Methylovirgula sp. 4M-Z18: one gene and its partner. The protein of the gene in region 2 interacts with the protein of the main gene of each other region in a pairwise test. Links are inferred from orthologs where the notes say so. Each region holds a gene or a part of one and is shown on either strand. Other genes may lie near its edges.

Region 1 (3,318 bases), 340 kb from region 2 along the record:
CGAAACCGGAACGGCGCGCGTTGCGTCTGTGACGACGGGAGTAGCGGCGGGTCCTTCCGCCCCGGTAAAGGTTTCGATGAGGCGAGCAAGCGCATCGACACCCGCCCGCGCATCGGGGCCCTTCGCGCTGACTAGCAGGCGATCGTTTTGCCGGGCGCCGAGGCTGGAAAGGGCAACGAGACTCTTGGCGTTGGCCGGGCCGCGGCCATTCTCGACCGCAATCGTGATGGTCGACACATAGTCGTTGGCGGTGCGAGCCAGCGCCGCGGCGGGACGCGCGTGCAGGCCGTGCGGGTCGGGAATCGTCGCGGTGGCCGTGACTTCGTCCCCTTGTGCTTGCGGCCCTGTGGCGGCAGGGGGCGCCTGCATGTCGAAGTGGCCGAGTTTTGGCGCCAATGCACCCAGCGCCTCCTGCACCACGGCCTCAAGTGCGAGGCCGCTGGCGGCTGCAACAGCTGCGGTCACCGCGCCTTCGACGAACGGCGCCGGCACCAGCCGCACCCGCTCGCGTAGATCCGGCTCGGCCAGATCGAGCGCCATTTCGGCGGAGAGGATGGCGCTGCCCAAATCCATCAGCACAAGCGTGCCGTCGGGCCGGTCGACCGCCATCAACGCGTCGAGAATCCGGGTCGCGTCGGTGCCAAGCTCCTCGCCATCATCGCCTGTGCCGGCGGCAAGGGCGATAGTCGCCTTGTCGCCGGTCATTTGCTGCGCCAGGTCGCGCGCGGCCTCGGCGAGCTTCTTGCTGTGCGACACCAGCACAACCGCCACGCTCATGACGCGGCGACTTCAGCGAGCGCTTGCAGCAGGAAATAGGACGAGGTCGCGCCGGGGTCCTGATGGCCGATGCTGCGCTCGCCCAAATAGCTCGCACGGCCTTTACGTGCGAGCAGGGGAGTGGTCGCCTGCATGCCGAGTTCCGCCGATTGCGCCGAGATGGCGAGCGCCTCGGGCAGCGGGGCGCTCGCATGCTCTTTCAGGGCCGCGATCGCAGGGGTCAGCGCGTCGACCATGGTCTTGTCGCCAAGCTCCGCCTTGCCCCGCATCACGACGCCGGCGAGGCCAGCTTCAAGGCAGCTCGTCCAGTCGCTCAACGTCAGCTCCGTCTTGCCTGCAGCTTTGCCGGCGGCTTGCAAAAACAGCGTGCCGTAGAGCGGTCCGGACGCGCCGCCGACCGTCGAGATCAGCGTCATCGCGACGCTTTTCAGGACGGCGCCCGCATCGGTCGCGTTCTGGTCGAGCTTGGCTTTCGCCGCGGCAAAGCCACGCGCCATATTGGCGCCGTGATCGCTGTCACCGATCGGAGCATCGAGCTCCGTCAGATAGGCTTTTTGCGCATCCAACACGTCGGCGGCTTTGTTGATCCAGTCCTTGAGCGCTGCAGCAGACAAAACATTCATGCGTCGATCCTCATACGCCCCAGCGCAGCGACGGTGCATGCACCGGCGCGTCCCAATGGCGGACCATATCGTCGTCCAGCTTCAGCAGCGTGATCGACGTGCCGGCCATTTCCAAACTGGTGATGTAGGAGCCAACGAGATTGCGCACCACTTTCAACCCGTGTTTGGCCGCGATCTCCTGCGCTTTGCGATAGACGATATAGAGCTCGATTGCCGGCGTGCCGCCCATGCCGTTGACGAACAGCAACACATTGTCGCCGCTGCTGAAGGGAAGATCGCTCAGAATCGGCTCCATCAGCATTTCAGCGATTTTATCGGCGGACTCGAGCTTCACCCGGTGGCGGCCCGGCTCGCCGTGAATGCCGATGCCGATTTCCATTTCGTCTTCGGCCAAAGTGAACGAGGGTTTGCCGGCATGCGGCACCGTGCAGGCGCTCAGCGCCATGCCCATGGAGCGGCCATTGGCATTGACCTTGCGGCACAGGTCGGCGACTTGCGCGAGCGAGGCGCCGGCCTCCGCCGCGCCGCCACAAATCTTCTCGGCAAGAACCGTGGTGCCGACGCCGCGCCGCCCCGCCGTCCAGGTCGAATCCTTCACCGCCACGTCGTCGTCGATGATGACGCTTTCGACCTCGATCCCATCGGCTTTCGCAAGATCGGCCGCCATTTCGAAATTCAGGACGTCGCCGGTGTAATTTTTCACGATATGCACCGCGCCGCCGCCGTGATTGATCGCTTTGGTGGCCTCATACATTTGATCGGGAGTCGGCGACGTGAATACCGCGCCGGGGCAGGCCGCATCCAGCATGCCAAGCCCAACGAAACCGCCGTGCATGGGCTCATGCCCCGAGCCGCCGCCGGAAATGAGCGCGACCTTGCCGGATTTCACCGCAGCCTTGCGCGTGATGAAATTGGGGTTGCGATGCACGGTGATCAAATCGGCATGGGCCGCAGCCATGCCATCCAACGCTTCGTCGACAACTTGATTGGGATCGTTGATCAACTTCTTCATGGATTTCCTCCCCTCGATCAGTCAGGGTTTCGCCTGCTCGTTATGAAGTCAGGTTTGCGGCCGCCGCCGTCAGCGTATGTGCAAGCGGTTGTCCCGCCCCTTCTTGCGTCCGTGCAAAGAGCCTAGCACAGAGCGGCTCGGTGAAAAGGACTTATTCGGCGAACGCTCTGCGATTGGTATAGAACTGGCCTGCAAATGCGGCATGCAGATCAAAAGTTTTCAGCGCTGCCAAAGCTGCTTTGCAGACTGGTGACCGGTGACGGCGGCGAACATTTTCCGCAAGCGCGGAAGAGCACGGCAGACTTCCCGTTTAGGATTCATCAACCAAAATCACCGACGAAAACCGTCCCCGATTTGTTCTTCCTTGAGAAAAGAACACAAATAGAACATATTGAGATCGTACCAAATACAGGAGGACGTGATGCTGTTTTCACTGCTGGAAGATCTCACGGAAGTCTGCGCTTTGGGCGCTTTCGTCACGATGGTGGGCTGCGCGGCCAAGGTCCTCGGGGCGATGTGAATCCTGGGGCTTATCCTGGTCTAGCGTGAACTCGCTCTCGACGCGCGCCGCGCCGGGGGCCACAAAGGAGCCCTATAAAGGAACGCACGCTTTGAGTCGGATTTTGCAAGACGTCGGTTTCGTGCATTTGCACGTTCATTCCTCCTTCTCGCTGCGCGAGGGAGCGTTGACCATCGCCAAGCTGGCGAAATTCGCCAAAGCCGATGCGATGCCGGCCTTGGCGATTACCGACACCAACAATCTGTTCGGCGGCCTGGAATTTTCCGAGAAGATCTCGAAGGAAGGCATTCAGCCGATCGTGGGGATTCAGCTCACGCTGGAATTCGGCGATGCGGAGGCGCTCGGCTCACGCCTCCTGCGCGGCGATGCAGGGCGCGGATCGGTGG
Region 2 (3,722 bases):
CGAGGCGATGAAGGAAGGGCTCGGCGACGCCTTCGTCGGCACGTCCAACGTGCTACTGGCGATGAACAACGATCTGGAATCGGTCGGCACCAATGCGCATGAGCTGCCGATGGTGCAGGCCGCGCTCTGCGACGATGACGACGCGCTGCGTGCGAGTCCTTACAAAGTGCTCGAGATGTGGCGGGACTATTACAACGGCAATCTGCTCATCGTCCTGCCTGACACGTTCGGCACCGCCCCCTTCCTCGCCAACGCGCCGGATTGGGTCGCGGATTGGACGGGCTTCCGCCCCGATTCCAAACCACCTATGGAGGCTGGCGAAGAAATCTACCGGTGGTACGAACAGCGCGGCCGCAATCCAAAGGAGAAATTGGTCATTTTCTCCGACGGTCTCGATATCGATACGATCGAGGAGGCGCATGCCGCCTTCGCGCATCGCATGCGGGTGAGCTACGGCTGGGGCACCAATCTGACCAATGATTTCCGCGGCTGTGCCTCCCATGCCGCGCCGCTGCTCGACTCGATTTCGCTGGTGTGCAAGATCACCGAGGTGAACGGCCGGCCGGCCATCAAGCTCTCCGACAATCTGGCCAAGGCGACGGGGAGCCAGGCGGAGATCGAGCGCTATCAGCACGTCTTCGGTTATGAGGGCAAAGCCTCGCGCGAAGTGACCGTCTAAGCCGGTTCAGCTCCGTGGCTCCGTCGGCACCCGTGCGCGCAGCCTGGATTGGGGCAGCTCGCCCCTTTATCTTGTGAAGAATGTTTTCGGTCCGTTCACCTCCCGGACAGATTTATGCCATATAAGCAAGAGACACGAATCGTTGCGATCAAACGAACCAGGATGCGATATGGCGAGTAATAGTGATCTTTTCGGGGGTGCGGCACGCAAGGTTGCGCCGGCGAAAGCCGCAGCCGAGGCGAAGAAACCCGCAGCGCAGGAAAAGGCCGGCTATACCTCCGCCTCGATCGAGGTTTTGGAGGGGCTCGAGCCGGTGCGGCGCCGTCCCGGCATGTATATCGGCGGCACCGACGAAGCAGCGATGCACCACCTCTTTGCCGAAGTGATCGACAATTCCATGGACGAAGCCGTGGCCGGCCACGCCAATTGGATCGAAGTGATCATGGAAGAGGATGGCTGGCTGTCAGTCACGGACAATGGCCGCGGCTTCCCGGTCGATCCGCATCCGAAATATCCCGACAAGACCGGCCTCGAAGTGGCGATGACGGTGCTCCACGCGGGCGGCAAGTTCGATTCCGGTGCCTACCAGACCTCCGGCGGTCTGCACGGCGTTGGCGTGTCGGTGTGCAACGCGCTGAGCGAGCGGCTGGAAGTCGATGTCTGGAAGGACCAGACCCATTACCGCCAGGCGTTCGAACGCGGCCATGCGGTCACCAAGCTGCAGACCGTAGGCCGGGTCGCCAACAAGCGCGGCACGCGGGTGCGAATGAAGCCGGACGAGGAAATCTTCGGCAAAGGCTGCCGCTTCAAGCCCGCCCGCATTTTCAAAATGTCGCGCTCGAAGGCCTATCTTTTCGGCGGCGTCGAGATCCGCTGGAAATGCGCGCCTGCCTTGGTCGAAGGGACGAATGTTCCCGCTGAGGCGGTATTTCATTTTCCCGGCGGCCTGAAGGATTATCTGACCCAGGAAATCGAAGGCAAGGACCTGGTTGCCGATCAAATGTTCACCGGCAAGGTGAGCAGACAAGGCGGCCACGGTTCGCTCGAATGGGCGGTCGCCTGGCTCGCCGGCGACGACGGTTTCGTCAATTCCTATTGCAACACCATTCCGACGCCGGACGGCGGCACCCATGAAGCGGGCTTCCGCACCGCTTTGCTGAGCGGGCTCAAGGATCACGCCGAGCGCATCGGCCAAGCCAAGCGCGCGAGCGCGGTCACGACCGACGACGTCATGGTGACGGCGGCGGGCATGATCGCCATTTTCATCCGCGAGCCGGAATTCCAGGGCCAGAACAAGAGCCGGCTGATGACGGTCGAAGCTTCGCGCCTTGTCGGCAATACGGTGCGCGACGCCTTCGACCATTGGCTGGCGGCATCCCCGTCGCAAGCCACGAAGCTGCTCGATTGGGCTGTGGAGCGAGCCGAGGAACGGTTGCGCCGGCGAGCCGAAAAGGACGTCGCCCGCAAGACCGCGACACGCAAGCTGCGCCTGCCAGGAAAGCTCGCGGACTGCTCGAACAATTCAACCCACGACTCTGAAATATTTATCGTTGAGGGCGATTCTGCAGGCGGCTCGGCGAAGCAGGCGCGCGACCGGATGAGCCAGGCGATCCTGCCTTTGCGCGGCAAGATCCTCAACGTTGCCAACGCGACCAGGGACAAGTTGAACCAAAACCAGCAACTCGCTGATCTTATTCAGGCTTTGGGCTGCGGTACCGGCACGCATTACCGCGAAACTGATCTGCGCTACGGCCGCGTCATCATCATGACCGACGCGGACGTGGACGGCGCCCATATCGCCTCGTTGCTGATCACCTTCTTCTACCGCCAGATGCCGAAGCTCATCGATCACGGCCATCTTTATCTCGCCGTGCCCCCGCTGTTCAAACTGACGCAGGGCACAAAATCGGTCTATGCGCGCGACGAGCGGCACCGCGAGGAGTTGATGCGCACCGTCCTGACCGGCAAGGGCAAGGTGGAGGTGAGCCGTTTTAAAGGCCTTGGCGAGATGACTGCCCCGCAATTGAAGGAAACGACCATGGATCCGCGCAAGCGGCAGCTCCTGAAAGTCGTGATTGCGCAGGAGGACCGCGATGCGGCAGCCGATTCCGTCGAACGGCTCATGGGCAACAAGCCCGAAATGCGTTTCGCCTTCATCCAGGAACGCGCGGCCTTCGCCAGCGACCTGGTCGATATCTGATGACACGCCGCCCGCGCATGACCAGACTTTAACTTGCCTCACAAAACCCATATTGGGTAGTTTAGAGTGACTATAAAGTAGCTTCCCCTGCTTGGAGATCACTCGTGGCTGAAACGCCGAGTTCAAAATACGATGCCGTCGCCATGACCCTTCACTGGCTCATGGCGGCTTTGATTACCGCAGTTGCCGTCATCGGCCTGCTGTTCGATTTGATGGATCGCGAGACCAAGCTCGTCTGGGTCAACATCCACAATTGCCTGGGTCTGGCGGTCCTGGTCCTGGCGGTCGGCCGCATTGTCTGGCGCTTGACCCACCGGCCACCGGATTTGCCTGCAACCATTGATGCGATCATTCGCAAATTGTCCGGCCCCGGGCATCTGGTGCTCTATGTGTTGATTTTCGCCGTTCCGGCCCTTGGCGCCCTGACCTTCTTTCCGCGCGGCCAGCCTGTGGATTTCAGCTTGTTTCAGATTCCGCCACTGATGACGCCGGACCGCGCGTTTGGCCGCAGCATGCACGGCCTTCATCAAATCGGCGCCTATATTCTGATTGGCGCCGTTTGCCTGCACGTTGCAATGGCGCTCTGGCACCGTCTGGTGAAGCGGGACGGCATATTCGGCCGCATGGTGCCGGGCCGGTCAATCTGACCGATCCGGCACCAAGGCGGAGACGTTAAACTCGGCCGAGATTGCCGCGCGGCGCCTTCCGCCGCTCCTGCATTTCGCCGGCAAGGCGGATCGTCGGGTCCTCGTCGAGCCGGCCGGAGGCCGCATTCAGCACGTCGTAGCGGCCAAGGCCAATATCGCGCAGTTCATAGTCGGACATGGCGGCAAGGTGCCGCAT

Evidence for each region. Proteins that work in one complex are often made in the same cells at the same time.
Region 1: the proteins of parE (region 2) and dhaK interact in binary tests that used the Escherichia coli proteins (3 or more experiments, as listed by UniProt). The link is inferred for Methylovirgula sp. 4M-Z18 from one-to-one orthologs.

The regions. Positions count from the first base shown.
Region 1 is NZ_CP149574.1:2,086,366-2,089,683, forward strand. The notes cover bases 412-3,318. They hold dhaK (dihydroxyacetone kinase subunit DhaK), read right to left. Parts: upstream 2,413-3,318; coding sequence 1,411-2,412; downstream 412-1,410. Other genes in these bases: dhaM (dihydroxyacetone kinase phosphoryl donor subunit DhaM), read right to left, coding at 412-777; dhaL (dihydroxyacetone kinase subunit DhaL), read right to left, coding at 774-1,400; dnaE (DNA polymerase III subunit alpha), read left to right, coding at 3,024-3,318. In the rest of the region: more of dhaM, read right to left, coding at 1-411. UniProt on the Escherichia coli protein: Dihydroxyacetone binding subunit of the dihydroxyacetone kinase, which is responsible for the phosphoenolpyruvate (PEP)-dependent phosphorylation of dihydroxyacetone via a phosphoryl group transfer from DhaL-ATP.
Region 2 is NZ_CP149574.1:2,428,873-2,432,594, forward strand. The notes cover bases 465-3,363. They hold parE (DNA topoisomerase IV subunit B), read left to right. Parts: upstream 465-848; coding sequence 849-2,879; downstream 2,880-3,363. Other genes in these bases: pncB (nicotinate phosphoribosyltransferase), read left to right, coding at 465-679; V9T28_RS11265 (cytochrome b), read left to right, coding at 2,984-3,363. Outside these bases: more of pncB, read left to right, coding at 1-464; more of V9T28_RS11265, read left to right, coding at 3,364-3,526; V9T28_RS11270 (DUF1127 domain-containing protein), read right to left, coding at 3,552-3,722. UniProt on the Escherichia coli protein: Topoisomerase IV is essential for chromosome segregation; it is the principal protein responsible for decatenating newly replicated chromosomes. It relaxes supercoiled DNA.